DNA from 3 places in the Planococcus plakortidis genome. Region 2 is predicted to be linked to each of the others. Evidence: riboswitches for the same ligand, from Rfam matches in the RefSeq annotation. Region 2 holds a riboswitch; each other region holds the start of a gene.
The links. Region 2 has a riboswitch for S-adenosylmethionine ahead of BBI15_RS03115 (bifunctional homocysteine S-methyltransferase/methylenetetrahydrofolate reductase). Riboswitches for the same ligand answer to the same signal wherever they lie in the genome.
Positions count from the first base shown of each region.

Region 1: linked by a shared signal. The riboswitch ahead of BBI15_RS11355 (methionine biosynthesis PLP-dependent protein) and the one ahead of BBI15_RS03115 (bifunctional homocysteine S-methyltransferase/methylenetetrahydrofolate reductase) in region 2 are both predicted to bind S-adenosylmethionine.
Region 3: linked by a shared signal. The riboswitch ahead of BBI15_RS15925 (ABC transporter substrate-binding protein) and the one ahead of BBI15_RS03115 (bifunctional homocysteine S-methyltransferase/methylenetetrahydrofolate reductase) in region 2 are both predicted to bind S-adenosylmethionine.

Region 1 is NZ_CP016539.2:2,234,464-2,244,762, reverse strand. Features, by position in the region: gene BBI15_RS11360 (aminotransferase class I/II-fold pyridoxal phosphate-dependent enzyme) at 1-1,009, opposite strand, end outside; gene BBI15_RS11355 (methionine biosynthesis PLP-dependent protein) at 1,002-2,126, opposite strand; SAM riboswitch class I at 2,204-2,303, opposite strand; gene BBI15_RS11350 (antibiotic biosynthesis monooxygenase family protein) at 2,508-2,813, shown strand; gene BBI15_RS16565 (hypothetical protein) at 2,810-3,178, shown strand; gene BBI15_RS11340 (cobalamin B12-binding domain-containing protein) at 3,183-3,833, shown strand; gene BBI15_RS11335 (STAS domain-containing protein) at 3,811-4,572, shown strand; gene BBI15_RS11330 (cation diffusion facilitator family transporter) at 4,699-5,643, shown strand; gene BBI15_RS11325 (ArsR/SmtB family transcription factor) at 5,823-6,173, shown strand; gene arsC (arsenate reductase (thioredoxin)) at 6,254-6,673, shown strand; gene BBI15_RS11315 (NUDIX hydrolase) at 7,078-7,611, shown strand; gene BBI15_RS11310 (HIT family protein) at 7,653-7,997, shown strand; gene BBI15_RS11305 (amidohydrolase family protein) at 8,144-8,890, shown strand; gene BBI15_RS11300 (hypothetical protein) at 9,203-9,394, shown strand; gene BBI15_RS11295 (histidine phosphatase family protein) at 9,416-9,964, shown strand; gene BBI15_RS11290 (HAD family hydrolase) at 9,961-10,299, shown strand, end outside.
Region 2 is NZ_CP016539.2:582,534-592,832, reverse strand. Features, by position in the region: gene metH (methionine synthase) at 1-1,318, opposite strand, end outside; gene BBI15_RS03115 (bifunctional homocysteine S-methyltransferase/methylenetetrahydrofolate reductase) at 1,311-3,158, opposite strand; SAM riboswitch class I at 3,263-3,363, opposite strand; gene BBI15_RS03110 (DUF6920 family protein) at 3,467-4,300, opposite strand; gene BBI15_RS03105 (acyltransferase family protein) at 4,439-6,427, opposite strand; gene BBI15_RS03100 (copper resistance D family protein) at 6,653-7,714, opposite strand; gene BBI15_RS03095 (copper resistance CopC family protein) at 7,711-8,280, opposite strand; gene BBI15_RS03090 (sodium:solute symporter family protein) at 8,447-9,961, opposite strand; gene BBI15_RS03085 (LLM class flavin-dependent oxidoreductase) at 10,072-10,299, opposite strand, start outside.
Region 3 is NZ_CP016539.2:3,196,596-3,206,894, reverse strand. Features, by position in the region: gene BBI15_RS15940 (amino acid ABC transporter ATP-binding protein) at 1-345, shown strand, start outside; gene mmuM (homocysteine S-methyltransferase) at 387-1,340, shown strand; gene BBI15_RS15930 (alpha/beta hydrolase) at 1,504-2,271, shown strand; SAM riboswitch class I at 2,372-2,474, shown strand; gene BBI15_RS15925 (ABC transporter substrate-binding protein) at 2,755-4,335, shown strand; gene BBI15_RS15920 (ABC transporter permease) at 4,429-5,373, shown strand; gene BBI15_RS15915 (ABC transporter permease) at 5,397-6,227, shown strand; gene BBI15_RS15910 (ABC transporter ATP-binding protein) at 6,241-7,248, shown strand; gene BBI15_RS15905 (ABC transporter ATP-binding protein) at 7,245-8,261, shown strand; gene BBI15_RS15900 (YdeI/OmpD-associated family protein) at 8,438-9,010, opposite strand; gene BBI15_RS15895 (Yip1 family protein) at 9,167-9,652, shown strand; gene katG (catalase/peroxidase HPI) at 10,039-10,299, shown strand, end outside.

The sequences.
Region 1 (10,299 bases), 1.6 Mb from region 2:
TCGTAGCGGGATAGGATAGGATCGATTCGACGGCACCGAGACTGACCGCGAACACCGGGATCTCCAAAGCATCGACGAGAATGCGGGCTGCGTCTTTATCTGCCAGGCGGAATGACAGCACACAACCGGCGTGGCTTGCTTGGCGGCTATGGATCGGGTTTCCGGGATGGAACGAGAAGCCGGGATAATAGACTTCCTCGACAAGCGGATGCTTATGCAAATACTCCGCAATGCGCGCAGTCGTTTCACCGGATTGTTTCGTTCTGGCGCCAAGTGTCTTGATGCCTTGGATCAAGGTATGGGAATCCTGGGCACCGAGTACAGAGCCGAATGTATTTTGGATGAATGCCAATTGTTCCCCAAGCCCGGCATCTTTGGTCACCGCAAGCCCAGCCGTGATATCGCTATGGCCCGACAGGAACTTCGTCGCGCTGTGAAGTACGATATCCGCGCCGAGTTCAAGCGGGTTCTGGTAAAGCGGTGTCATGAAAGTATTGTCGACAAAGGTCATGGCATCGTTCGCTTTCGCCAGTTTAGCGGCCATTTCGATATCGGTGATTTTCATGACCGGATTGGAAGGCGTTTCAATGTAGACGACTCGCGTATTCGGCTGGAAAGCGGCGGCCACTTCGCCAAGGTCGGTCATATCGACGAAGGTGTAATCGACTTTGAATTTTTCGAGCACTTCCGTGATGAAGCGGTACGTGCCGCCGTACACGTCTTCCGAAACGAGCACATGGTCGCCGGCTTTCAACAGCATGAAGGCTGATGAAATAGCCGCCATGCCGGAAGAAAAGGCCAAGCCCCGTGCGCCGCCTTCAAGTTTGGCGATCGTTTCCTCAAGTGATTTGCGCGTTGGGTTGCCGGAACGGCTGTAATCGAAAGGCCCGAACGAATCGATACTCTCCTGATGAAAAGTGGAAGACAGATAGATCGGAACATTGACTGCGCCTGTTAATGGATCGATGCCTGCGGAATGGATCAATTTCGTCTCGCGTCGTTCACTCATGGGAAACGACCTCCTTTTTTAGTTTAGCCAAGGCCTGGGACAAATCAGCAATTAAATCTTCTGCCTGCTCGACGCCAACAGAGAAGCGGAGCAGGCGGTTACAGACGCCGCGTGCCGTGCGTTCTGCGACCGGCATATCGGCATGGGTCTGGGTCGCAGGATATGTGATGAAACTTTCTACGCCGCCGAGGCTCTCGGCAAATGTGATGAGCGATAGGCTCTCGAGGAATTCCCCAATCCATCGCTCTTCGCGCAGGCGGAACGACAACATGCCGCCTTTTCCTGGATACAGTACATCTGTCACGGCATCATGTGTCTCCAGGAAACGGGAGATTTCCTTGGCATTGGCTTCGTGCTGGCGCATGCGCAGCGGCAAGGTTTTCAAGCCGCGGATCAACAGCCAGGAATCGAGCGGAGATAGCACGGCACCAGCCGAATTGTGGGCAGTGAACAGTTCTTCGCATAAAGTGACGCCTTTTGCGGCGACTAGCCCAGCGAGCACATCGTTATGGCCGCCGATATACTTGGTGGCGCTATGGAGTACGATATCCGCACCGATTGCGAGCGGCTGCTGCAGGAAAGGCGTCAAAAAGGTATTGTCGACAATCAGCAAAAGCTTGTGGCGTTTCGCCAATTGTGCATACAATTCCAAATCGATCTCCTGCATCAATGGGTTGGTTGGGGTTTCAATAAAAATCGCTTTTGTATTGTCAGTGATTTTCGCTTCAGCTGTTTTCGGATCGATGAAGGAATCGTAAATGGGGCGGATATGGTATTTCTCTTCATATTGTTCCAGCAGGCGGTAGGTGCCGCCATAAATATCTTCAGGAAGCAAAATTTCATCGTTCGGACGGAACAAGGAGAGGACCAGTTGGATCGCGGCCATTCCGGAGCTGCATGCAAAGCCTGCGTCGCCGCCTTCCAGATTCGCGATCCCTTCTTCAAGAAGCTGCCGTGTCGGGTTTTTTGTCCGCGTATAATCATAGCCTGTGGATTTGCCAAGGCCTTCGTGTTCATAAGCGGTGGAAAGGTAAATCGGGGGATTGACCGCTCCTGTGCGTTGGTCGCTGCGGTTGCCGAGCTGTACCAGTCGAGTTTCTAAACTATGCTGTGTCATGGTCCTCATCCTTTCAAATCAAAAAGCAGGGGCTTTCTTCTATTGATTAGAAGAAAGCCCCTGCCGTATATGCCATCTTCTCATCTACTAGGCTGTACCTATTGGAATTAGCACCGTGACATTGTCCGGTTGCTGAGACTTCAAAGGGCCAAATCCCTCCATCTCTCTCGATAAGAATCATTTTATAAAGTTGTCGTTTGCTGTTGGTTGATGTTTTCCATCATACGGCAATTGCGTGCGGAATACAAGCGGAATATTGAAAATACTCTTATAATTGCCTTAAAGGCGCTCGCTTTTATTCCGGGAGCTGAAATGGTATGCTGAGGTAAACTTTAATCATGCCCAGCTTATACAAAGCTAGTTGCAAAGGGGTTCTGAATTATGTACATCGTCACATCCACCGTCATTGTGCCTGAAGACAAGGTACAAGACGTCATCGAAATTTACCAGAAACGCTCGCGCCGTGTGGACCAGGCGGAAGGCTTTACTTCATTCCGGTTGATCCAAAACACGAAAAAGCGACATGAATTGACTGTTCATCTGGAATGGCAGTCCAAACAGTCGTATATGAACTGGGTCAAGAGCCAGGAGTTCAAGGAAATCCATGATTTGGAAAAGAACTATCCTGACCAGGAACTCGCGGGCATCGTGCCGAAAGTCCATCAGTACGAAGTGGTGGCCGAATGAACCAGGAACAAAAACAGCAAATCGCGACCGACACGGCAGACGGTATATACGAAGCGTATCCGAATTTATGGGAACGTTTCGGCGATAAGGGATATGAACATACCGTCAAAGACAATCATCACCACTTGGATTATCTCGAAACCGCGTGGGAGCTGCAAAGCGAGCAATCCTTTGTCGACTACGCCATCTGGCTCGAGACGGTGCTTGTGAGCCGCAATGTCGAAACCGCCCTCATCATCGATAATTTCAGGCGGCTTATGGATATTGTGCCGCGCTACACCGAAACAACGCAAGGAGATTTCATGCTGGGCTGCCTCGATCGCGCAGTCCGGTTATTGGAGCTCCCTCAACATAAAAGGGGCTGATCAAATGCACGAATCAACACAGCTTTCGGATCTTTTCCTGCAGGGACAGGAAGAGGAAGCTTTGAAATATGTCCAGGATTTCCTGGAAAGCCATTCATACGAACAGCTCTACAGCGAATTATTGACACCGGCGATGTATCGTATCGGTGAACTATGGGAACAAAATGAGATATCGGTAGCGGAAGAGCATTTGGCCACTGCCGTCTGTGATTTTGTGCTGTCCGCTACGGAACTGCGGAACAAGGCAGGCAACGGGCCAAAAAAGGCGATGGTTTTCGGGCCGGAAGGCGAAGAGCATTATATCGGGCTCAAGATGGTCGCCGCATTGTTCCGCGAAGAAGGGTATGAAGTCCGCTACATGGGGCCGAATCTGCCGCTTGATTCAGCGCTTGAACTGGCCGGGGAATGGCAGCCGGACGTCGTGGCATTATCCGGCGCGCTCGCGCATCGGCTGCCGGCTTTGAAAACCTATGCGGAAGCTTTTGCGCACACCGGTTCCAACCCCGCCGTGCTGATCGGCGGCCGGGCTGTCACCTTGTCGAGTTTTGCGGATTTGCATGTGAAAGGCGCGGTAGTTGTCCGGGAACTGGGTGCGCTCAGGGAATGGATCCGCACTGGAAAGGGGCCGAACGATGACACGCTCTCCACTGGCTGAATGGCCGCTGCCGGCTTTCAGGTTGAATAATAGCTTTGTAGTGGTCGACCAATCCTCGGAAGCCGAACAGCTTTTCGGCGCGCCGGAAACGTTTTTTGAGCTGCTTGATGAAGGCAGCCGCCCGAAAGCCGAACGCCTATTGAAACAACGCACGAAGCAGAAGCCCGTAGAGCTGAACTTCATGGTGGGCGACGGCTTGTTTTTAGCGGATGTCCATTACCGCTGGGATAGCGACTTCTCGTTGAATTTGGTGCTTGTGCCGAAAGATGGGCAACTGGATTCGATTACGGCGCAAATGGTCCGCCTTCGCGGCCGCTTGAAGGAAACGGATTATGAATTGCTGAAGGAAAAAGAACGGGCAGACGCATTGTTGGAAAAAGTGCGGGAACTATCCGCGCCGTGCATCTCAGTCGGGGGCGGCTATGTGCTGATTCCGTTATTCGGCAATTTGGACGCCAAGAAAGTCGAAGCGATCCGCCCTTACGTCGTGACCCGAATCTATGAATATGAAGCGGACACGGTCGTGATCGATTTGACGGCGATGGGGACAGTGACACAAGAAGGCGTCCATTACCTGGAATCGCTCGTGCAGACTTTGGGCGTCATGGGAATCGACGCGGCCATCACTGGCGTGAAACCGGACCATGCCCAAAAATTGCATTTGTTGAAACGGGAAATGAACCTGCGTTTCGAAGCTTCACTGGAATCCATTTTGAGTACAGCTGCTGCAAAAAGCTAATGAAACCGGCCTTATGAGCCGGTTTTTCCATGCGGAAAAGATTTTTTCGAAAAGGATATCCATCCATGATTCGGGAATACACATATAGAAGAGGATTATTAAGAAGCTGCAGTGGAGGTGTTGGCGGTGGGATCATCACATGACCATGCGCATAGCCGCAATAAAAAAACATTGTTGATCGCCTTTCTGATCATCACCGGTTATATGGTGGTCGAGGCGATCGGCGGATATTTGACGAACAGCCTTGCGCTGCTGGCGGATGCCGGCCATATGCTCAGCGATTCCATTTCGCTCGGTGTCGGCTACCTGGCTTTTTCCATCGGCGAAAAAGCGGCCGATCAAATGAAGACCTACGGCTATAAACGCTTTGAAATTCTGGCGGCAGTCTTTAATGGAGTAACACTAGTGTTGATTTCACTTTATATTTTCTATGAAGCCTATCACCGATTTTCCGACCCACCTGAAATTGCGACTTCGGGCATGCTGGCCATTGCGGTTATCGGCTTGCTCGTCAATATCCTCGTTGCGTGGATTTTGATGCGCGGAGGCGATACGAAAGAAAACTTGAACCTCCGTGCCGCTTTTTTACATGTCTTAAGTGATTTGCTCGGATCGGTCGGCGCGATCACGGCGGCCCTGTTGATCATTTTCTTCGGGTGGGCATGGGCAGATCCGCTGGCGAGTGTAGTTGTCGCCATCCTTGTCTTGATCAGCGGTTGGCGCGTAACGAAAGAAGCGGTGCATGTCTTGATGGAAGGCACGCCGAAAAATGTCGACCTGGAACAAGTAGCGCAAACGATCGAAGCGCTGCCTGCCGTGAAAAGTATCCACGACCTTCACGTGTGGAGCATCACGAGCGGGAAGAATGCCATGTCGGGACATGTGGTCATCAAAGAACATATCTCGTTCAAGGACAGCCAGCAAGTGCTTAGGGATATTGAACATGCGCTGTTGGAGCTGAAAATCGGCCATGTCACCGTGCAGTTGGAAACCGAAGATCATCCCCATGACGACTCGATCCGCTGCCAAGGGCAAGAAGAGACTGAAGCGGCTGGGCATCATCATCATTGAAGAAAAGATTCAATCAGGAAGGAGCGGGAGCATGCCGCTCCTTTTTTCTATGAAAAATACGCGCTGTACATGTTTTATCATTCAGATCACTGCTTGAACATATAAGCATATGCTGATATGCTGTATTTGGTATTAAAGTATTTAAGCAAACCTAAGTATAGAAGCGGGGGAATCATCCGATGGAAGTGAAAGCGCGCGAAATAGAAATTGACAAAGCGAGCATGCTGCTGAAGCTATTAGGTGACAAGACAAGATTGTCGATGGTCAAATTGCTCGAAAAAAACGATTGCTGCGTCTGCGAATTCGTGGAAATCTTTAACGTCAGCCAGTCCGCCATCAGCCAGCACTTGCGCAAGCTTCGCGATCTCGGTTTAGTGAAGGAAAAGCGCAAGGGGCAATGGATTTTCTATTCATTGAACCAGGACAGTGAATTATACGACATGCTCATGCAAGTGTTGGCGTTCATTCCAAGCCAGGACGAACGCATCGAGAAGTTGGTGGAGCAGGGACTGCGCATTCGTTGTGAATAAGTGTTAATGCGGAAAAGGCATCAAGTTGAATGAACATTGATCTAACAAAAACCATTCATGGAACAAGGGAGCTAATCAATATGACGAAAAAAACATTGTACTTTTTATGCACAGGCAATTCCTGCCGCAGCCAGATGGCAGAAGGCTGGGGGAAGGAAATTTTGGGCGATGAGTGGCAAGTGTTGAGTGCCGGGATCGAAGCGCATGGCTTGAACCCGAACGCAGTGAAAGCGATGAATGAAGTGAATATCGATATTTCAGGACAAACATCCGATGTCATCGATACCGAAATTTTGAACAATGCCGATTTCGTCGTGACGCTTTGCGGCGATGCGGCCGATAAATGCCCGATGACGCCTCCTCACGTAAAACGCGACCACTGGGGCTTTACGGATCCGGCGAAAGCGCAAGGCACCGAAGAAGAGAAATGGAAAGTGTTCCAATCGGTACGCGATGATATCGAAGCGCGCATCCGCTATTTCGTTGCAACTGGTGAGTAAGAGATGTAGTTCGAAAAGGATTTTGGTGTGAAGAGGCCGTCTGCAGCCCGAGCACTTCAAGTCATATCATGCGTTCATCCTTTTTTCAAATGAATGCCGCCAGTTTGTGCAAGAGATTATATGAACAACACATTTTTCTACGGACATCCCGGAATCTCGGGACCGGACAGCCACAATAGCTCTGAAGAAGCAGTCAATTCCATATACGTTCAACAGCGATCCAAAAAATGAATCGAGTGCCGGGGGCGTCTGTCTCCGGCACTTTTTTTAGTGAAAAATAAAATTCCAAAATGAGTGAAAAAAGTCTGTTAATTAATGGGAATATTCTTTAAAGTATAAACAGGAGTAACTACTTGAGGAGTATATGTCGGGAATTCACGTTCAAGGGATGGGAGCAAAGGGAAATGGAAGTTTGGGATTTATATGATGGAGAGCGGAACCCGCTCGGAAAGAAACATATGAGAGGCAATAAATTGCGTCCTGGCGAGTTCCACATTGTCGCGGAAGTCATCACGCTCAATGCAGATGGAAGGATTTTCATGACGCAACGAGATCCGGAAAAGCCGCTTCCGATGCTTTGGGAAACGACACGCGGCTCCGTGGTGGCGGGAGAAAGCAGTTTGACGGGGGCTCTCCGCGAGCTGGAGGAAGAAACGGGTTTATTGGCAAGACCTGATGAACTACGCTTTTTAGGCCAGATGAAAGGCGGCAATTATTTCCTGGACAGCTATGTCTGGAGATGCAAGGAACGCATCGACATGGATGCCCTGCAGCTCCAGCCGGGTGAAGTGTGCGCCGCGCAGCTGGTCAATTGGATTGAGTTCCAGCAAATGAACCGGGAGCGCTTGATCGTGCCTTCGGTCTATCAGCGCATGGAGCATTATTTCGAGAAATTGGCCTCTTTTTCGACTTATGCATGGGATGGTTCATTCCGGTAAATGAAAATATTCAATACTGACAGCCGAGGAGGGCGATTGAAATGAGAACCATCACCTTGGCAAATGGCGAAACCGTCGAAGTGGAATGCTTGAGCTGCGCGTTGGTGAATGGATTGATCGAACCGGAAGGCGGCGTCGTGATGGTGACGGAGCATTTCCATGCCCATCAGGATGTGGCATATCCCATCCCTGGCTTGATCATCCTCGCCTCGAAGCGCCATTTGAAAAGCCTGGACGAATTGACTGAAGAAGAGCGGATCGACTACATCACGGTCCTGGCGGAAATCCGCAAAGCACAGCGAAACGTGCTTGGCATCGAATCGGTCTATTATTTCTATAATGAAGACACGACGCATCATTTCCATACGTGGATGGTACCGCGCTAAGACTGGATGTACGCATTCGGGCGTTCTGTCGAGTCGGTGCGGCCGGCGCTTTTGCATGCGCGAAATGAGATGAACGATGAAGCGAATCTAAAGAGTGTCAGGCAAGCGATTTCGGCATTGACGGAAGAACTGGAGCGATGAAGAAAGTGAAAATCTTCGATGCCCATTTACATATTATCGATCCGAGATTTCCGGTAGCCGAAAACCACGGCTATCTGCCGCCTGCATTCACGGCTCCGGATTATATGAGGTCTGTTGAAAACTTCAATGTATCCGGAGGCGCCATCGTGTCGGGATCGTTCCAAGGCTTTGACCAATCGTATTTACTGGATACACTCGACATGCTCGGTGAGCGGTTTGTCGGCGTGACGCAATTGCCGGCGGGCACATCGGACGAAGAAATCCTCAGCTTGCATGAAAAAGGCGTACGTGCAGTGCGATTTAATGTGAAGCGCGGCGGCTCGGAAACGATTGAACGGCTCGATCATTTCGCAAGGCGCATCCATGACATCGCCGGGTGGCATGCAGAGCTGTACATCGATTCGAAAGATCTCGTGGAACTGAAAGACGTAATCAGCCGCTTGCCTGCCGTTTCCATCGATCATCTCGGCTTATCGAAACAAGGATTCCCCGAACTGTTGAAGCTGGTGGAACAAGGTGTAAAGGTGAAAGCGACCGGGTTCGGGCGGATTGATTTCGACCCGTCGCAAGCAATAAGAGCTATCCATGAACTCAATCCTGAAGCGCTGCTTTTCGGCACCGATCTTCCGTCGACTCGGGCAAAGAGGGTGTTTCAGGCGGGTGATGTGACAGTGATCCAAGAAGCTTTGGGCGACAAGGAAGCAGAAAAGGTTCTCTATCACAATGCGTTGCAATGGTACAAAATTGAATAATTTCATTTGGAGCCAGCAGCCTGTCCATTCGACAGGCTGCTGGCTTTTTTTATGCAGATAGCCCTTGCGCTTTACGTTCAATGGAACATACGAACAATAGGCGGGGGAAATGAAGACCGTGAACTATTTCAAAGAAGTGATGGATAAGTAAAAAAATCACCCGCTGCAATTTTTTGCAGCAGGTGATTTTCTGTCTAGTAAGCAGTCAGGCATATGGTAAGCTGAATCCAGGAGTGACAATAGACATACAACAGCAGAACCTTTTCATTCAGCAAGCGTCCAGTTATTAACATATTGAAAAGGGGTGGGCAGATGGGCTTCTGGTATATGCTGTTGTTATTCATCGGGATTTGTTTGTTTTTCGCTGGGATCTTGCCGAAAAGAGGGTTTCCGCTCGTTGTGAAAATCGGCTTGCTTGGGGGCGGCGCCTTATGTATTGGGTTTTCGCTATTCATGTTCTCGCCAGGCAGTGCAGAGATCATGGCGGATTTGCTTGGTCTATAAACGGAAACGGGGTGATTTAAAGTGACAAAAATCTATATCATCCGTCACTGTGCCGCAACTGGACAGGAGCCGGATGCAGAACTTACGGAAAAAGGAATGGCACAAGCTGTAGAATTAAGCGGCTTTTTGAGTGAGCTGGGGATCGAGCGGGTCGTCTCGAGCCCGTATACACGAGCCGTTCAATCGATCGCACCATTCGCGGAGACGTTGGCTGTTGAAATCGAAACCGACGAGCGTTTGAAAGAACGGGTCTTAAGTTCAGGAAACCTTCCCGATTGGTTCGAACGCTTGAAAAGCACATTCGATGACCACAATCTCGTGCTTGAAGGCGGCGAATCCAGCAGACAAGCACTGGACCGTATTTCACAAGTAGTAGCTGAGCTTGAAAAGAGCGGCCAAACAGCAGCAATCGTCACCCACGGCAACATCATGGCACTGCTTCTGTCGCGTTATGTGGAAGGCTTCGGATTTGAAGGATGGCGTGCTTTAAGCAATCCGGATGTGTTCGTTTTAACTGACGCACCTGATGGAAAGAGTGGGGAACGATTGTGGAATGAGGGATCTCAATGATTCAAGCGGTGCTGTTTGATTTGGACGGGACCCTGCTCAACCGGGATGCTTCAGTGATGTCGTTTATCGACGATCAATACGATCGGATGCATCAGTCTCTCGGGCATATTCCTAAGGAAGTGTATGCCGAGCGCTTTATTGAATTGGACAGGCGGGGATATGTATGGAAAGACCAGGTCTATGCTCAATTGATCCAGGAATTTAATATCGAACAGATAACGATGGAAAATTTATTGGAAGATTATATCGCCCATTTCCGCTTCCATTGCCATCCTTTCGATGGCCTGCAAGCAATGCTGGAGAGCCTGAAACAACAAGGCGTGAAACTAGGCATC
Region 2 (10,299 bases):
CGCCGTCTTCCAGATTGATCGAGTTGATGATCGCCTTGCCTTGCGAGAATTTCAGCGACGCTTCGATGACGTCTTCGTCCGTGGAGTCGATGACGAGCGGCACTTTCACTTTTTTGACGACTTCCTGCATGAATGCCGCCATGTCCTCCAGTTCATCGCGGTCCGGGTTCGCCAGGCAAATATCGATGACGTGCGCCCCGTTCTTCACTTGGGCACGGGCGATTTCTGCCGCTTCCTCGAACTTCCCTTCGATAATGAGCCGCTTGAATTTGCGCGAACCGATGACATTCGTGCGTTCGCCGACAAATAGCGGGCGCATCGACTCGTCGTATTCGAGTACTTCGATACCGGATACTGCATGGCCATGGCTTGTTTCATTGCGTTCGCGCGGGGCCAGCCCGTCGACCGCTTCACGCACCGCTTTGATATGTGCAGGCGTCGTGCCGCAACAGCCGCCGACGACATTGAGCCAGCCTTTTTCAGCAAAGCCGCGCAGTTTTTTCGACAAGGATTCCGGCGTTTCGTGGTAATGCCCTTCTTCGTCCGGCAGCCCGGCGTTCGGGTAGCAGCTGACGTAACCTGAAGATAATTCAGACAATGAACGCAAATGGTCGGTCATGAATTCCGGCCCTGTCGCGCAGTTCAAGCCGACTGAAAGCGGCTTGATGTGTTCGATCGATACATAGAACGCTTCAATCGTCTGCCCGGCAAGCGTCGTGCCCATCGGCTCGATCGTCCCTGAAATCATCACCGGCAATTCCACACCAGTTTCTTCAAAAGCATCGCGAATGGCAATCGTCGCCGCTTTGACATTGAGCATATCCTGGCTCGTCTCAAGGAGTAATAGATCCGCTCCCCCTTCGATCAAGGCTTTCGCCTGTACTTGGAAATCCTGCTTTAATTCATCAAACGTGATACCGCCTGTTACCGACAAAGTTTTCGTCGTCGGCCCGAGTGCACCCGCAACAAAGCGCGGCCATTCTGGCGTCGAATATTTCGCTTGGCTCTTTTTGGCGATTTCGACCGCTTTTTGATTGATTTCCGCTGCACGATGCCCGAGCCCGTACTCATCGAGGACGACTGGCGTGCCGCCGAATGTGTTCGTACAGATGATATCAGCACCCGCTTCCAAATAAGCGTCGTGTACTCCTTCAAGCACGTCGGGACGGACAATATTCAAATATTCATTGCAGCCGTCGTATTCCTCACCACCGAAATCTTCTGCGGACAGATCCGCGTTTTGGATCATCGTTCCCATCGCGCCGTCAATGATCAAGATGCGTTTTTCGAGTTGCTGTTCAATTAAATGTTTAGGCATAGGCACGATCGCTCGCTTTCTTTAAATCTAGTTGTCGGATGTGGCGGATCAATTCCACCGTCATGTCGTAGCGCACAAATGGCGTGATCAAATAAATGCCGTTGAACAATTCCGCTGCCGTGTCGATCAATTCTTTTGCGATCTGTATGCCTTCTGCGGTCGCTTTTTCCTTGTCTTCACCGCAAGCCCGCATGCGGTCAAGTGCTTCTTCCGACAATTTGATGCCCGGCACTTCGTTATGCAAGAAGTCGGCGCTGCGGATGCTCGTCAGCGGCATGACCCCGAGGAAAATCGGCGTGTCCAAATGCTTCGTTGCTTCGTGGATTTCGATGATTTTCTCTTTTGTGTAGACCGGCTGCGAAATGAAGTAATCCGCACCGGCTTCGATTTTCTTCTCGAGCCTTTGAACCGCCCGTTCCACCACACGGACATTCGGGTTGAACGCGGCGGCAACTGAGAAGTTCGCTTTTTTCCGCAACGGTTTCCCGGAAAATGAAATGCCTTCATTGAGCTTTTTGATGAGCTGGATCAACTCCATGCTCGACACGTCGTAGACGCTTGTCGCGCCTGGGAAATCGCCGACTTTGGTCGGGTCGCCCGTGACGGCGAGTATGTCGTGGATGCCGAGTGCATCCAGCCCCATGATATGCGATTGCAAGCCAATCAAATTACGGTCGCGGCACGTAATATGCGCAAGAGGTCTGACATCCTGCTTGTGCTTGATGATCGAACCCATCGCCATATTGCTGATGCGCGGCGAAGCGAGTGAATTGTCGGCCATCGTGATGGCGTCTATGCCTTCTGCGTCCAATGCCTTTGAACCTTCAAGGAATTTCTCGATGTCCAAATGGCGCGGCGTATCGAGTTCGACGATGATCGTCCGCTCGGTTTTCGCTTTTTCGTGCAAGGGCTTGTCTTTTAACGCCTCCGCCTCGCGGATGACAATCGGCTTTTTCTCTTCGACTTTCTTTTCGGTGATCGGCTGCAAATGGCCGATGCGTTTTTTCACTGCTTCGATATGTTTTGGCGTCGTGCCGCAACAACCGCCGATGAGTCTCACGCCTTCTTCGCGCAAAAGCAGTGCCGCACGGCCGAAATAATCGGCTTCCGATTCATAGACGATGCGCCCGTCTTCGATATCCAATAGCGAAGCGTTCGGATAAGCGGATAAAAACGCTTTTTCCGGCAGTTCGACGCCTTCAAATGCTTGGATGGTATGGTGCGGGCCAAGCCGGCAATTGACGCCGACGATTTCCGCGCCGAGCGCATCGAGCCGTTTCAATCCTTCGTTTAAGCTCATGCCGTTTTGCAAAATGCCGGGTTCGTGCATCGACAATTGCGCGATTAAAGGGGCGTCTGTCAGTTTCTTCAAATGGGTGACGGTCGCCGCCAGTTCCTCGAAATCGTAATACGTCTCGAGCAATAAGCCGTCCGGGTCGCCGGACAATAAATGCTTCGCCTGCTGGTCGACCATAGCGACGATTTCATCCAAAGTGGCATCGCTTTTCCGGATGCCGCGGATGCCGCCGATCGTACCGACGACAAACTGCCCGCCGTCTTTTGCGGCTTTATTGGCGATGGCGATCGCTGCTTTATTGATCGCTTCGGTCTGTTCTTCGAGCCCGTAGCGCGCCAGTTTATGGGCATTCGCCCCGTATGTGTTCGTTTGGATAATGTCGGCCCCGGCTGCGATATAATCGCGGTGGATCTTCTCGATCACTTCCGGGCGCTGGATGTTCAATTCCTCGTTGCAATATTCGATGCCGTACGAGTACAACAGCGTTCCCATGGCGCCGTCCGCCGTCAGCATCCGTTTTTTCAGTTCATCCAATAACATGATTCGTCCTCCTCTGTCTGATTTTGCCGTGCAGCTGCGGACGCATCGATATGAAACAAAAAAAGCCTTCCATGAAAAAGAAGGCTTTACGATATCGGACTCGTTCCTTTTCATCTGCCAGGCATATGCCTGCTGGAATTAGCACCTGACCTAACGGCTGGTTGCTGAAGCGTCATCGGGCCAGTCCCTCGACTTCTCTAGATAAGAATTCACTATGCAGTTTTCAGTATTCCCACATGATACCCCCTGCGATGATTTGGGTCAAGGTGATTTATCAAAAAACAAAGAACTTTCTGTTACATTTCCGGCCTTTACCAGGCATCCGGAACGCGCGGATTGAATTTGGCGGCTTCGACAGTGAATTTATACCACGTGAAGGCTTGGCCGTCGATGATCCACGTAATGTCGATGCGACGCGGGATTTCGATGCCGTCGACTTGTTGCCATTCATGCACTTCGGCAATGCACGGCAAGCGCTTCGCCTCTTCGCCGACGTCTTTATAGCGCATCGCCCGCGCCCGCTTCATGCGCCCTGTTTCATCAAACTCGAAGGTTACATTGGCGGTCGACCCGTTATAGGTCATTTCCGCTTCCACGGAATGGGCATTGCTGTTCAAAAACCGCACGTACGGGCTGAACACCAGTCCCGGAAGCCACGCCATCTCCATTAAAAAGCGCTGCAAGGCCGATTCATCCAGCTTGCCGTCCGGCATCGACCGGTTGATCGGCACGAGGCCCGCAAAGCGGAGGCGCATGCCCGCGCGGCCATCCCGAAAACTGTCGGCCCCTGTAACGAACAAGCCGTCCACTTTCATGCGCGCTTTCCAATAAAACGACGGCGGCTCCATAAAGCTGTATTGCTCGGCGGTCGATTCACTCCATTCTTCCTGGTCGGGTTTCGTTTTCATCCAGCCCACTTGCTTTACGTAAACGCCCATCACCTGTTCCCGGCCGATCGCGCCGCTCACTTCCAGCCATTTGGCGATCGGTTTTGGAAGATTGTCCGTTCTTGCCTGTTCCACTTCACCGGCGTGCCGGACTTCCGGCCATGTCGGTTTAACAAGCCGCGTCATGTCTTTATATTTCCGGTAAATTCCGTATGCCCCGAGCGTCGTCAATGCTAAAACCGGCCATCTGCGTTTCATGCCACATACCCCTCTCCGATTTTGCTGCGCACTTTGTTCCTTGCTATTCTCTTTCGACACAGCATTTGTTTTCCCTGCAAAACGAATCAATAGAAAACGCCTCCGGAAGAGTGCCCTTCCGGAGGCGTTCAGTATTCATCAGTTCAACTTTTCAAAAGCCGGTTCGAGATGTTCTCTTAATGCAGGCCCCATCGTTTGCGAATAAAGCGTCGTTAAATGATGCTTATCGCGGTAGACGAGCACATTGCCGATGACCGGCGGGCACGTATCGTCCGTGCAGAAATACTCGGACATATCGGCGAACGTCACATTGTCCGGGATGTCTTCTGTATTTTCCCATGGCACAACATCCGACAACGCTTTACTGCGTTCAACCGAGCAATTGTCGACGCTCAATTCATCGAGACACAGCGTCGGATCGACTTTCATGCGGGGGTTGTCACGCACGGCGAAAATCCCCGCGATCCCTTCGAACTCTTTCCATTTAGCAAGATACCCTTTTGGCACCGTATCGCCAGAATTCACCGTCGCTGTCGTGAAGATCAAATCAGGCGGTTCTGCCATCAAGCGCTCTTGAAGGTTATCGTTCCACGTCATGCACGCTTCATCCAATTGGCCGTCGAAATCGCCGCTTGAGAATCGGCACGCGTCTTTATTATAGACATCGATGCGCATGTTCATTTCTTCTGCGACGGCTTCAAGTGCCGGGAACCAATGTCCGGAATGCGAACCGCCGACCAATGCCACGACACGCTCAGGGTTTTCCGTTACGCCGAACGAACATTCCTTGAGTTTCGAGCTGACACTGCCTGTCGAGAAACAATCTTTATCGCTATAGAATGTCGGCAAATCTTCTTTTGCCGATAAGAAATCCGGTTGCAGTTTAGCTTCTTTCGACGGCTGGATATTTTCCGAGACGGCGCGTGCGCCTGGATTGTCCTCTACCGTTGCTGTGCCGCCGCTGCTTGCTTGGACGAATACGCCCCATGAGAGACCGACCAGAATTGCCGGTGTCATCAACGCGACCAATACTTTCGACAAGCGTTTTTTCGAATGCTTGACCGGCATCTCGCGCACCGGCTTTTCGACGAGCCGGATGGTCATGATCGACAAAACGAGTGTGATGGCCAAAATGCCGATGCCGCCGAGTGCGGTGACCGTTTCGGTATTGAAATAGGCATAGTAAAACACTAATAGCGGCCAATGCCATAAATAAAAGCCGTAAGAAATGCTGCCGAAATACTGGAATGGCTTCGACCCGAGCAATTTCTGCACGCCGAATGCCTGGCCGTTTTCACTGGCGATGATGACAAGGATCACCCCGCCGGTCGGCAGCAATGCCGCAAATCCAGGGAATACTGTCGAAACGGGCAGCACTATGCCAGTGAACGAGATAATTGCAAGCCCCACCCAGCCCATGATGAGATGTGCACGGTTTGAGAATTTCAAATAAGGGAGCAGCAACGCGAGCATCCCGCCGAGCGAGAATTCCCAAGCGCGGGCGAAGGTATCGAAATACGCCCACGGCTGGTTGACTGCCGTGATATAAACCGAATAGCTGAGTGATGCGAGGAAAATCACCGTCAGCACGGCGAGCAAAGTTTTGCGCACCGGCGTTTTCAGGATTTTTGTCGCCAGCAAATAAACAAGCGTGATGACGATTGGCCATGTTACATAAAACTGGCCTTGGATCGACAATGCCCAGAAATGCTGGAACGGGCTCGCCGTATTGTTCTGCGCCAAATAATCGACGGCGCTATTGGCAAGCTGCCAATTTTGGAAATAGAACATCGACGAAAACAACTCGGCGATTGTCTGGCGCCATGTGCTGAGCGGCAACAGGAAAATCGACAGCACAGCGCTTACGGCAAGCACCGTAAATGCCAGCGGAAACAACCGTTTCGCGAGTCCCAATAAATTTTCCAAATAATTGATGCGGCCTTCGCGCACCATCCGTGACAAAAGAGACGTTGTGATCAAGTATCCTGAGACGATGAAAAAGACATCAACCCCGCCGGAAACCGACCCAATCCAAATATGATAGACCGCCACCAAAAGCGCGGCGACCGCGCGGATTCCTTCCAGCTCGGGCCTGAAGCGCTTTTCAGGCACCCGTAAATCTGCCATTATATGTACCTCGCCATTCTGTGATTTTTATGAGAAAGGAATAGCAGCATACAAAAATACTTCTAGTTGTCTAATTATTGTTAAAGTGTAAATTTTTGAATAATTAAAATCCATTCCTTGCCATTTTAAGTGTAACTGAATCCCCTGCAACTCACAACAACTTATCCGATAGTCGAAATTTTCTTTCCAAGAAAAAAACCTCGCCATCTCCGGCAAGGTTCTTCATTAAAATAAGAAGCTGAACATCAATCCGGTATATACCGAAACGACAAACCCGAGGCCGAAGATGAACGACAGCCATTCAGGCAATTGTTTACGGTAGCTTAGCCATTGCAAGCCCAGGAAAATCAAGCCGATCGAAAGCATCAGGAATGCATCGATGTTCGGCGTCCACACCGCGTGCACCGGCAAATATTGCGGCCCGGCCAACCATTCGATAAATGGCGCGCTGCCTTCCACGCGAAATGTTTCGTTGATGTTATGCGGCGGCGCGAGCTTGCTCATGAAGGCGGTGATCAATAACACCAACAACAATAGCGAGCTCTCGACTTTAAGCCATGCGCGGTTCGGAGCGTCGCTTCTGGATAAGAAGGCATTGATGAACGCCGCGAGCAACAGCGGCACGATGCTCAAATGCTTCAAGAGCAAGAGCTGCCCGTAAGGCAAAATCCACGAGCTCGCGTAATCTTCCGGCGCCACAAAAAATAGCATGAGCCAGATGCCGCTGCCGATCAACAGGATCATCATAGCAATAGAAAACGGTGTAAACCACTTGAGAAATGCACGCCAATTGCGCCCGTCGCGCAAAAACCAGGCGATGTGGATCAAAACACCTGCCCATAATACGAGCGCTAAAAAATGGATGGCGTGCCCGGCAAAGCCTTGCCAGTCCGCAATCGACGCAGCGTGGCTCGCATACGCCGCATTGAGCACACTGAGCACAAGCCAAAACGCGCGGAACACCCATGAACCGTTGCGCCATACTACGATTAACCATGCCACTGCCATCAAGACGCCGAATACATAGCTTTGGCCTGCGCGAAATTCAGTTGCGACATCCACCACTGCTTGCGCCGGTCCAAAGCTGTCCGAAAGCAAAAGGATCAGCTGGATGACGGGCGGCGCGAGCAATAGCGGAATAAGCGCAAGCGCCAGCAAGAGCAGTTTTTTCGGAACTTCAACTAACGGTTTTTTCTCCGATTTGACGGAGCGCAAGACGACATCCCCTGCCAGAAACGCCAGCATCACATAGAGGAAAAAATCCGACAGTGCGATCAACCAACTCATCGTTTTCTACGCATTAACACAACAGCAGCAACCAATAGGACAATGGCAAGCCCGGCAATGATAAAGGTCATGCTCGAACCGCCTTCTTCTGAAGCAACTTCCGAATCGCTCGCTGCTGCCTGTTCCGTATCTGTTGCTTCCGCCGCTTCTGTCGTTTCCGATTCATCAGCTTCCGGTTCAGCCGCTTCTTCAGCCGGCTCTTCTTGCGCCGCTTGTTCCTCGCCCGCCTGCAATTCAAAAGCAAGTGAGCCTTGGATCGGGTGGCCGTCTTCGCTCAGCACGTCATATTCCACGACATACGAACCGTCTTCTAGTTCCTGTGCCGGCGTACCGACCAATTGGTCTTCCATCACAGCCACTTCACTGAAATCCACAGCGGTGCCATCCATCGTCATCGTCATGCCACTGCCTTGTTCAATGCCTGCGCTGAAATCGAGCACCACTTGTTCAATTGGCTCAGCCACAACCTCACCTTCTGCCGGAGTGGATGATTCAAGCACCGAATGGGCATGTGCCGTCATCGGCAAAACCAACAACGCACTTAATAAAACCAAAGTCTTCTTCATGGGTATGATTCCTTCTTTCTTGTTAAGTCAACTCAAATAGTGCAACAACTCTTTTTAGCCTATTTCATTTGAACGGAAGAAACAAGAGCGGTGCACTTGGATTTATGAAATTTCTCTGAAGATTGGCGGCATAGAAAAAAGCCCCAAATGATTTCGGGGCTTTTCTTTACAATCCACGAACCGCTTCCTGAGAAGTCTTTTCGCGCTTTCTCAAAGTTTCGGCAAGCAGGCTCACCGTGATCATCGACGTGAAGCCGAGGATCGAACTGAAGAACATCGCCTGGAAAACGTGTTCGATGATGCCTGCGCCAGTCAAGATCATATAGCAGCCGGCACCGCTGACGACGGAAGCGATGGCGCCGGATTTATTGGAGTGTTTCCAGAAATAGCCGAGGCTGATCGGTGCCGCGATGCCGCTGATGATCGCGGAAGTCCCGAAATTCGTCAACAGCGCCAAGGATTCCGGCCGGTTGATCGACATATAAAGTGACACAAGGCCGATGAAGACGAGCGACACTTTCGACGCCTTCAGCACTTTGGCATCGAGTTCCCGTTCCGTCAGATTCCTGTTTTTGTAGAGAACCGGCACAGCCAGCACTTTGAACAAATCGTTGCCGATGCTGTTGGTGATGCCTAGGTACAGACTGTCGGTCGTCGACAGGATCGCGGAGATCAAGCCCATGACAAGCAGCGCGACGATGACGACCGGGAAAGCTTCCATGATATACGCCGGAATGGCGCTGTCCGCCGACGCGAGCCCCGGCAGGATGATGCGCGCCGCGAGCCCTGCGAATACCGAGAAGATTGACAAGGTGAACAAAGAGACGCCCGCAGACAAAGTGAAGGTCCGCAAGTCTTCCTCTTTTTCGACAGTCAGCACTTTATTCATCAAATGCGGCAATAGCACGAATGAAAACAGCAGCCACTGGATGCTCAAGATGGCGAAGCCGCTATAGAACGGCCCGCCTGTCGACAGCGGAGCGACAAGCGCCGGGTCGATCGCGCGAAGTTCCGCTTGCAGCGTGCCGAACACATTCCATCCGCCGCCGATTGTCCACAATAACGAGATGAATAACAATAGCGACACGACCGCCATCGTCGCCCCTTGGATGCCGTCGCTGACAATCTGTGCGAACGCGCCGCCGAGACTGACGTAGACGATCGTGATGATGACGCCGATCGCGATACCCCATAAATACGGAATGCCGATGACCGTTTCGAACATCGTAGCTAAGCCGACGTTCTGCCCGACGATATAGTAGATATTGAACAGTACCAATAATGCGACGAGCACGCGCAAGGCTTTGCTGTTGTAGCGGTTGCCGAGCCACTCGGGAATCGTCAAGCTGCCGCCATTTTTCTGCCCGTAGCGCCAGAAGGTTTTCGTGAACAGCAACAGCCCGAGCCACGTAACCCCGAAACAGCCGATTGTGTACCATAAAGTCGACAAGCCGTATGTATACGCCCAGCCCGGCACGCCAAGAAACAAGTTCGCACTGGCGTATGAGGCGCCGAAGCTCATGCCGACGACCGCCGGATTGACTTTGCCTTTGGCGATCGCAAAGCCTTTCATCGATCCGCTATGGGCTTTGCCTTTTTTCCCGAGCCATGTCGTCAAGGCGAAATAGCCGACGAGCATCAAAGCAATCAGCGGCAATAGCCAAGTTGTCTCATCCCCCATTGCGTTCGCCTCCTTTTTGTTTTGGATAGAGTTTGTTCCATAAAGCCAGCCCCGCAATCCAAAAGACGGCGACGGCGATCCAATAAGCTGTCAGCATCCTCATTCCCCCTCTAGTTGTTAACTGTTTCGTGCAAGTGCTTGAACGTTTTGCCCGGATGATTGTCTTTCAGTTGCGCTTGGCCTTTGCCGTAGATTTTCTCGCGGTATGTGCCGTCTGCGTATTCTTTCTGCACGAGCCCGCGTTCCTGCAAGATAGGAACGACCAGTTCGACAAAGTCCTCGAAGCTTCCGGGTGCGAGCGTATACGCCAAATTAAAACCGTCGACGCCGGTTTCATC
Region 3 (10,299 bases), 650 kb from region 2:
AAACTGAGCCATTACCCTGCGCAATTGTCCGGCGGCCAGCAGCAGCGCGTCGGCATCGCCCGTGCGCTCGCTTTGGACCCGGAAGTGCTATTATTCGACGAACCGACGTCTTCTCTGGACCCGGAACTGGTCGATGAAGTATTGGCCACCATCCGCCGCGTCGCGGACACCGGCAAAACAATGTTCATCGTAACCCATGAATTGAGTTTCGCGCGGGAAATTTCAGACCGCGTCATCTTTATGGAAGACGGCGTCATTATCGAGCAAGGCACGGCTGAGCAAATTTTCACCAAGCCCGCCGTCGAAAGAACGAGGCAATTTTTAGGGAAAGCCGTCCAAGGCTGAAAAATAAAGTGTAACGACTGAGAGCGGAAGGATGATTTGGAATGAACCCGATTGAACAGATATTGAACGAGTTCCCGGTCCTGATTGTGGACGGGGCGATGGCGACAGAGCTTGAGAACTACGGATGCAATTTGAATGATTCCTTATGGTCCGCGAAAATATTGATTGAAAATCCGGAGTTGATCAAGAAAGTGCATGTGGATTATTTCGAAGCGGGAGCGGACTGTGCCATTACGGCCAGTTACCAGGCGACCATTGAAGGCTACCGGGAAAGAGGGCTGACAGAATCACAAGCGATCGCGTTGATCACGAAATCTGTCCAGCTGGCAACGCAAGCACGCGATGAGTTTTGGGACGCTGCAGCGGATCGTTCGGATAGGCCGAAGCCTTTAGTGGCGGCCTCTGTCGGCCCGTACGGTGCGTTTTTATCGGACGGGTCTGAATACCGCGGCGGCTATGCGATTGGCGAAGAGCAATTGGCTGCATTCCACAGAGAGCGCATCCGTGTGCTGGTCGAAGCAGGGGCGGATGTGTTAGCATGTGAAACTTTGCCATGCCTCGTGGAAGCGAAAGCGATCGTAAGCGTGCTGGAAGAATTTCCGCAAGTGTCTGCCTGGTTCACGTTCAGCGCGAAAGATGAGTTCCATATTAGCGACGGGGAGCGGATTGCAGATTGTGCGAACTGGCTCGATGTCCAGCCGCAAGTGGCGGCGATCGGCATTAATTGCACAGCGCCGCAATTTATCGGATCCTTGATCCAGGAAGTGAAAAGCGCATCTTCCAAACCGGTCATCGTCTATCCGAATTCCGGCGCCACTTACGACCCGGTAAGCAAAACCTGGAGCGAAGAACCGTCGGCTGGTGCGTTTTCAGCCAATTCGAAAGCCTGGCATGAAGCAGGAGCTGACATCATTGGCGGCTGTTGCAGCACGACGCCCGCTGATATTGCAGCGATTGCGTCATGGGCGCGCCAAGGGAAGCCTTCGGAAGTTTAAAGCATTAAGGGAGCGCCTGGTGTGGTTGATCGTTCATTTTATAAAACCTAGTTGACAAGTAGGTTTTAAATATAGTCTAATGTGAATAAGCTTTTTTCGCACTACTTCACATTAGGGGCAGCTAGTGGGCCTCCTGATTTTAAACAGCTGAAGGAGGGATTGCATGAACGAACAATATCCTGTCATCCAAGGGGCAGAAGCCTTCTTTCTGAAAGGCGGCAGCACCGGCATCCTATTGTGCCACGGGTTTCTCGGCACGCCGCAAAGCGTCAGGGAATTAGGCGAAGCGCTCGGCAAGCAAGGCTATACGGTTTCCTGTCCGCGGCTGCCGGGCCATGGCACCCATTTCAAGGACCTGCAACCATTCTCTAATGAGGACTGGTTCCAGAGTGTCGAGCAGGCCTATTTAGAACTCAAGCAAACATGCACATCGGTCTTTGTCATTGGGCAATCGATGGGCGGCACCTTGAGCTTGGATCTGGCCAGCCGCCATTCTGAAATCCAGGGCATCGCGTTGATCAATCCGGCGATCGACATCCCGCAATTTGAAACTTACCGCAGCCGCCCGGCCCATGCTTACGTCACAGAAGATGCGCCCGATATCAAAAAAGCGGATGCGGTGGAAATCACTTACGGGCAAGCGCCGGTCAAAGCGTATCAGCAATTGCTCGGCTATATGGATGCTGTCCGCGCAAAGCTCGGCGAAGTCCACTGCCCGGTTGTGTGTTTCCAGTCGCTTGAAGATCATGTCGTACCGCCAGCCAACACCGATTATATTCTCGGCAAGGTCGGTTCAGAACACGCGTTCAAGCACGAACTCCATAATTCCTATCACATCGCTTCCATGGACCATGAATTGGATTTTATCGTCGCCAAATCTATTGAATGGATCGAACAGTCGAGTGTTTTGCCGACAGGACGGCAAGCGTAAACCAAATCGAATTTCAACGTCATGTAAATAAATTCAATTTCTTCAAAATAATGTTGACAAGCTGGATCAAGGGCCGTAACATGAACTTTACAATTTAATCATCTTATCGAGATTGACTGAGGGACTGGCCCTGAGACGTCAAAGCAGCAGACCGCAATGCGGCACTGTGCTAATTCCTTGTACCGCGAGTACAGAGATAAGAGAGGCGATCGAACGTATGAAACCACTCCTCTTCTTGTCGAAAAGAAGAAGGGGTTTTTTTATTACGTTAAAACCAAGTAAACAGGTAAGATAAATTATTTTTAGCGAAGGAGGTGCCTTCAGTGGACAAATGGTTTTCGAAATCCCGTCGGAGCTTGAGCGGCAGATTGGCGCATCAACACTTCGACGCTTCATTGAAAATCTGGGAACTTGGATAGGCTTTTAAGCAGTTGCATACATACTCGAAGCATCATTATTTTTTAAATCATAAGGAGGAACATCGTGAAGAATATCATCTTTTTAGTTATCACGTTAATTGCACTTATCGGATTGGCCGGTTGTTCCGGCAGTGAAGCAAGCCCATCAGATTCAGGCGCAGCTTCAGAACCTGTAGAAGGCGGAGAATTGAATGTGGCGATCGGCGCAGATCCGAACACGCTCGATTGGATGTATACAGGGGAAAGTGCCGCTCGCAAAATCGGCTGGCATATTTATGAAGGCTTGTTTGCCTTGAACCAGGATTTTGAAGCGGCACCGCTGCTCGCAGAAGATTATGAAGTGAGTGAAGACGGAAAAACCTACACGATTGCTTTGCGTGAAGGCGTAACTTTCCATAACGGGGAACCAGTAACGGCAGAAGATGCCAAAGCGTCCATCGAACGTTGGCTGAAAGTGTCATCTGTCGGCAAGATCACCAACGACCACGTTGAGTCCGTGGAAGCAGACGGTTTGCAGTTAACCATTCAATTGAACAAAGCCTATAGCTCTTTACTTTCCGACTTGGCTGCCCCAAAATCGGCTGCCGTCATCTTGCCGAAAGAGGTCGCTGAAGCGGCCGGCGAAAAGCCGCTCGACCATGACCAGTATATCGGCACCGGGCCTTTCCAGTTTGATTCGTGGAAGCGCGGCGATGAAATCGTACTTTCCAAATACGACGACTATGCATCCAGAACCGATGAGACAAGCGGTTTGACGGGAGAGAAAAAAGCGTATGTGGATTCGGTCCATTTCAAGATCGTCAAAGACCCTCAAGTGGTGGTTAATGGCTTGAAAACCGGGCTTTACGATTTCGGCGATGAAGTGCCGCTCGATTTGTACGAAGTGATTGAAAGCACGCCGAATATCGAAGCAGGCACCGCCACTAACGGCTATACAGTGTTGACGCCGGATAAATCGGAAGCGCCTTTCGATGACCTGCAAGTGCGCCAGGCATTGAACGCGGCGCTCGATAAAGAAGCAATTGCCAAAGCGACATACGGAAACGAGGAATTTTACGAATTGGACGGCGCTTTGTTCACGCCGAACCAAACCGCACTATATTCGGAAGAAAACACAGACGGCTTCCTGTCCTATGATGTGGAGGAAGCGAAACGCTTATTGGCAGAAAGCAGCTACGACGGCGAACCGATCAAAATCATCTTCTCAAGCGATTCCAACGACTATAAGAAAATTGCCGAGATCGCTGAACAGCAGCTTGAAGCAGCCGGCTTTGCGGTCGAGCTGGAATCCTATGAATGGGCAACATACCTTGAGAAATGGGGAGAGGCTTCCAATTGGGATCTAGTGGTCGTTGGATGGTCCCCGTTCTTCTCGCCGAACCAGGCAGGCATGTTGAGCCAGGATTCGAACAGCAGCGGCTGGTACAACAGTGAGAAATGGCAGGAGCAAATCGCCAAGTGGGCACAAGCGGAATCCGAGGAAGAGCGACAGCAGATCCTCGCCGGCTTGAACGAAACGCTCTATGAAGAATTGCCGTTTGAAAAAGTGACGAACATCTCGAACTTGAATGCGCGCACAACCGATATCCACGACTATAGCGAATGGTACGGCCCGCGCTTCTGGAATACGTATAAAACCAATTAACGACGAGCCATCAAACAGGATAATTAAGAGAAGAAAATCGTCAGGAACGATGCTGGCGATTTTCTTCCTTTTATGGAGAAGGGGGAACACGCAATGCTGAACTACACGATTCGCCGGTTGTTATCGGTGATTCCCGTCATGCTGGTCGTCAGTGTCATCGTCTTTATGATCGTTCATCTGACGCCCGGCAACCCGGCGTTCCTCATTTTAGGGGAGGACAGTTCACCGGAAGCGATTGCTGATTTGGAGCGTGAACTGGGCTTGGACCAAGCGCTGTACGTCCAATTTTTCAATTGGTTTTCACAAGTCATCACGGGGGATCTCGGAACTTCCGTTTACTCTTCGCAATCGGTGACCTCGCTGATCGCTGAGAACTTCGGGCCGACCTTCAGCCTGATGGCGCTATCGACGGTGATTTTGCTCGCCATTGCCATTCCGGTGGCGATCCTCATCGTCGCGCTGCGCAAGACCGTCTTGGATCCGATTTTCACATCGGTTTCCTTGTTCGGTGTATCTGTCCCGGAATTCTGGCTCGCGACGCTATTGGTGCTTGGCTTCGGCGTCGCGCTGCCGATCTTTCCGGTAGCTGGCTATGTGCCGTTTGCGGAAGGGGCGGATGCGTGGCTTCACCATATCCTCTTGCCGTCGTTTGTGCTGGCGATCGTCGAAGTGGGTATCATCGCCCGGATGCTGCGCGACAGCATGCTCGATTCGGTCAATCAGGATTACATCAAAACGGCGCGCGCGAAAGGTGTCAAGGAACGCGAAGTATTGATGCGCCATGTCTTCGTCAATGCCTTGATCCCAACGACCACAGTGCTCGGCGCTACGGTGGCCGGCTTGCTCGGGGGCACGGTCATCATCGAGACTTTGTTCACGATTCCGGGCATCGGCCAGCTCTTGGTCGATTCCATCCATCGCCGCGATTACCCTGTCGTACAGGGAATTGTCCTGTTCATTGCCGGCATTTATGTGTTCGTCAATCTGTTAGTGGATTTGCTCTATACATTCCTCGATCCGCGGATCCGCTATGATTGAACATTTGGAAGGAGACAAAACCGATGCTTACTAAGAAAACGAATCTATTGGCACTCGCCATGCTGGTACTTGTCGCGCTTGCAGCGATCACCGCCAGTTCCTGGCTGCCGTTTTCGCCAGCCGCGATTTCCCCGGAACAGCGCTTGACCGGCCCATCATCAGCGCATTGGTTCGGCACTGACGATTTCGGGCGCGACATTTTCTCGCGGACCATCGTCGCCGCTCGGGTTTCTTTGTCTGTCGGCGTCGTCGTTGCGGTGCTATCGACGGTCATCGGCACCGTGATTGGCTTAATCTCCGGCTATTTCCACAAAGTGGATTTTGTGCTGATGCGAATCATTGACGGCTTTCTGGCATTTCCGGCGCTAATCCTTGCGCTTGCGCTGGTCGCGGCACTTGGCGGCAGCATCACCAATATCATCATCGCTCTGACACTGGCATTTTTCCCGGTCATGGCGAGAGTCGTCCGCTCGGCGACGCTGCAAGTGAAAAACCAATCCTATATCGAAGCGGCACAGACGACCGGATCGAGCCATGCGGTAATTATTTTTAAATACATATTGCCGAATATTTTGTCCCCGGTCATCGTCCAAAGCACCTTCATTTTCGCGAAAGCCATTTTAGCGGAAGCGGCTCTCAGCTTTCTTGGCGTAGGGGTCAACCCGTCCACACCGACTTGGGGCAATATGCTGCAGGAAGCACAGATTTACGTGACCATCGCGCCTTGGTATTCCATTTTCCCGGGCCTTGCGATTGTCATCACCGTTCTGGCTTTGAACTTGCTCGGCGATGGGCTAAGAGACAGTTTTAATCCACATCAAGCGAAACGCAAGCGCAAAACGAAGCTTGCCTGAAAGGGGTATTCGAATGCTGCAAGTAGATAATCTTCATGTCCATCTCGATACACCGGGCGGCCTCGTGAAAGCGGTCGACGGCGTGTCCTTCTCCATCCAAAAAGGAGAGACCATCGGCATCGTTGGGGAGTCGGGGAGCGGCAAAAGCGTGCTCGCCCATTCCTTGATGAAGCTCAACCCGGAACCGCCTGCACTATATCCGGAAGGCACGATCTATTTTGAAGGCCAGCCGGTATTGGAGATGGGCAAGACGGAACTGAGAAAACTGCGGGGCAATGACATCGCCATGATTTTTCAGGATCCGATGTCGAGTTTGAATCCCGTATCCAAAATCGGTAAGCAATTGATCGAAGCCATTCAAGCGCATCAAAAACGGCCGAAACAGCAAGCACGCGAAAAAGCGATTGAGTTATTGGAAGACGTCGGCATTGCCGATGCCAAAGCGCGCATGAACAGCTACCCGCATCAATTTTCGGGTGGAATGCGCCAGCGTGTCTTGATCGCCATGGCGCTTGCTTCCAATCCGAAACTATTGATTGCGGATGAGCCGACGACGGCGCTGGATGTCACGATACAGGCGCAAGTTTTGGATTTGCTGAAGGGCATACAGGAAAAATACGGCACGGCCATTCTCGTCATCACCCACGATCTCGGCGTCGTGGCTCATTTAGCTGACCGCATCTTGGTCATGTATGCCGGGAAAATCGTTGAATCGGGAAGTGCTGAAGATATCTTCTATAGAACGTCGATGCCGTATACGTGGTCGCTCTTGCGTTCGGTCCCGGTCATTCGGGAAGGCGGCCCAGAGCGACTCATCCCGATCGACGGGCAGCCGCCGAGTTTGATCGACCGGCCGGCAGGATGCGCGTTCGAACCGAGATGCCCGTTCGCACGGGACGCATGCCGGCAAGTTGATCCGCCGCTGGAGCGTCGCGAAGACACTCATTCGGCAGCGTGCATTCTCTCAAGCAATGAATTCGAAGAACGGAAAAACCAATTGGAAGAGGTGCTGACAACATGAGCGCATTATTGGATATCAAAGGGCTGCATGTCCATTTCCCCGTCAAAAAAGGCTTGTTGCAGCGCGAAAAAAGCTACGTCAAAGCGCTTAACGGCATCGACCTCCAAGTCCGAAAAGGCGAGACGCTCGGCATCGTCGGCGAATCGGGCTGCGGGAAAAGCACACTCGCGAGAAGCATCGTCGGCCTGCAACAACCGACCTCGGGAGAAATCCTGTTCCACGGAAAAGATTACGCCGAAGCCAGCGCCAAAGAACTTCATGGCATGCGGCGCAATGTCCAAATGATTTTCCAGGATCCCTACACCAGTTTGAATCCGCGCATGAAGATCGGAGACAGTGTCGCGGCGCCGTTGAAAGCCTATAAAAAAACCGAGCGGCTGGAATCGAGGGTCAAGGAATTGCTCGAACTGGTCGGGTTGAACCCGGACACGCATTACGATAAACTGCCGCATGAGTTTTCAGGCGGCCAGCGGCAACGTGTCGGCATAGCGCGCGCCCTGGCCCTGGAGCCTGAGCTGCTGATTTGTGATGAGCCCGTCAGTGCACTGGATGTTTCGGTGCAGGCCCAAGTCATCAATTTGCTTCAGGATCTGCAGAAGCAATTGGGCTTGACCTATGTTTTCATCGCGCATGACTTGTCCGTCATCAATCATTTGGCTGACCGGGTGGCGGTCATGTATTTAGGAAAAGTGATGGAGAAATCGGAACGGGGCGCGTTCCATACGAAAGTCCAGCATCCGTATACGCAATCCTTGCTGTCGGCAGTGCCGGTCCCAGACCCGCTGCTCGAGCGCGGAAGGGAGCGCATCGTCTTGAAAGGCGAGTTGCCGTCACCCGCCAACCCGCCGAGCGGCTGCGTGTTCCATACGAGATGCCCGATGGCTACCGAACGCTGCAAAACGGAAGTGCCGGCGCTCGAACCGAGAGGGCTCTCGGGCCAGGAAGTCGCCTGTTTTTATCCGCTTGTCGAAGCACAGCCGCTCGATGCGGCGAAAGATCCGCTATATGTATAGAAGAAAAAGCATCCTTCCCGGCACAAGCGCTAAGAAGGATGCTTTTTTCGGTGGAGATGCCAGCATTTTTTGCCAAGGTTGAGCCCTCATAAAGTTCTACCTAAAAAAGGTAGAAATATCTACCTAACAAAAGTAGAAACATCTACCCAACAAAGGTGGAAACATGCGAGAAGCTTTTACTCATCCAATAAGCGCCCATTGTCGTGCCATTGCCCGTACATGTTATTGGCGCGTGTGTTCTCAACGAATTTCTCCAGCCGCTTGTCGAATAGTGCGCGGTCATAGTTTTTATAGCCTTGGATATTGTCGATCCGGATCCGGCGATATAGTTCAGGGAAGTTCAAGAAGTTTTCGTAGACTTGCGGGTCTTGCTTCAAAGCGGATTCGATTTCTTCGTCGATCGAAAAAGACTCGGGCCGCATATCAGGGAGCACGCGGCGCCCTTGTTCAGTCATCAAGCCCAATTTCTCCAGCCTCCTAACACGCTCTTTGTTCAATTCGGTCCAATTGCTCTTTTTCCGGCGCGGTGAAAACCGCTGCGCCAATTCCTTGCTGTCGGTCTTTTTCGTGATGCCGTCAATCCAGCCAAAGCATAAGGCCTCTTCCACGGCATCCAAATAAGAAATCCCTTCCGGCCGTTCTTTGGTCCCGATTAGCACCCAGCAAAATTTCGCTGAAGCTGAATGTTCCTCCAGCCATTCCCTCAATTCCTGCCTAGAGCTTGCGCGAAGCAAATATTCAATTTCCACTTGGCATGGCTCCTTTCTCAATTGGCTGTTCGGTTATCATTTCTCCCTCAATTTTACTCCTTTCACAAAATAGAAAGGGTATTCAAAAGATATGAAGAAACATAGGGATAAAGTTTTAATTCACGGCAATCATCGAAAAGAGGGGAGGAAGAAATCATGGTAAGGGAAGAGCGAATAAAAAATGAGCGCGGGCTGAATCCATTCACGGATATATGGCTGCGTACGCGTGAAACTGTCCGGTTCGTCATTGAACAAAAATCATTCAAGTTCATCATACTGCTCATCGTCCTCACAGGCTTTGCTTCCGGCTTGATCGGGATGATGAACGAACGAAGCTCTGAAATGGCGCCTTGGGCAGCGATTCTGCAGGCATTGGTGACCGGGCCGATCGGCAGTGCGTTCGGTTATTTTCTCGGCGCTGCGGTCCTGGTGCTTGTCGGCCGATTGTTTAAGGGAACGGCGACCTATCAGGACATGTTCAAGGCACTGGCCACAGCCCAAATTCCGCAGATCTGGCTATTGCCGCTGTTGATCATCTGGCTACTGGCATCACCGGACACATTCCTGGCCGATCGCACGGACGTGGAAGGGAGCCCGATTGTTGCCATCATGTCCATCGTCATGGCGGTCGTCTCCATCTGAACATTCATCATCGTCTGCAAGGCGGTAGGCGAAGCGCACCAGGTGTCGTCCTGGAAAGGATTTTTCATCGTCGTGCTGCCGGGCATCCTCATTACCATCATCGTTTTGATTCTCGTTTTTGTGCTGTTCGCGTCATTCTTCAATGAACTTTTCTAGCAATTGGGGACCGGAAGTATTTATATAGGAAAGAACTTGGATAACTCTTTCTGTATTAAAAAGGGCAGAAAAGATTTGCCCTTAATTTCAGTCAAATTGCTGTTCAGTTCGGTTCTAGTTTAGTATAATTCTAATGTAAGAATCATTATATGAAATTAGCAACACCCTGTAACACAAGTGTTGGGCAGAAGTTTACCTTTTTTTATTATCAATTGGGAGGTTTTTAGAAGATGGATAACAACGAACAAAAGCGTCACACAGCTGCATCCGATGCACAATGCCCATTCACGGGCGCCGGCGGGCAACAGCCGACTGACCAAACGGGCGGACACCAGGACAGCGCCATCACGACTTCAAATAAACCAGGCAAAACGCAAAATAAAGACTGGTGGCCGAATATGCTGAATTCGAATATTCTGCACCAGCATGACACGAAATCGAACCCTCTGGGGGTTGAATTCGACTATAAAGCGGAATTCGAAAAATTGGAT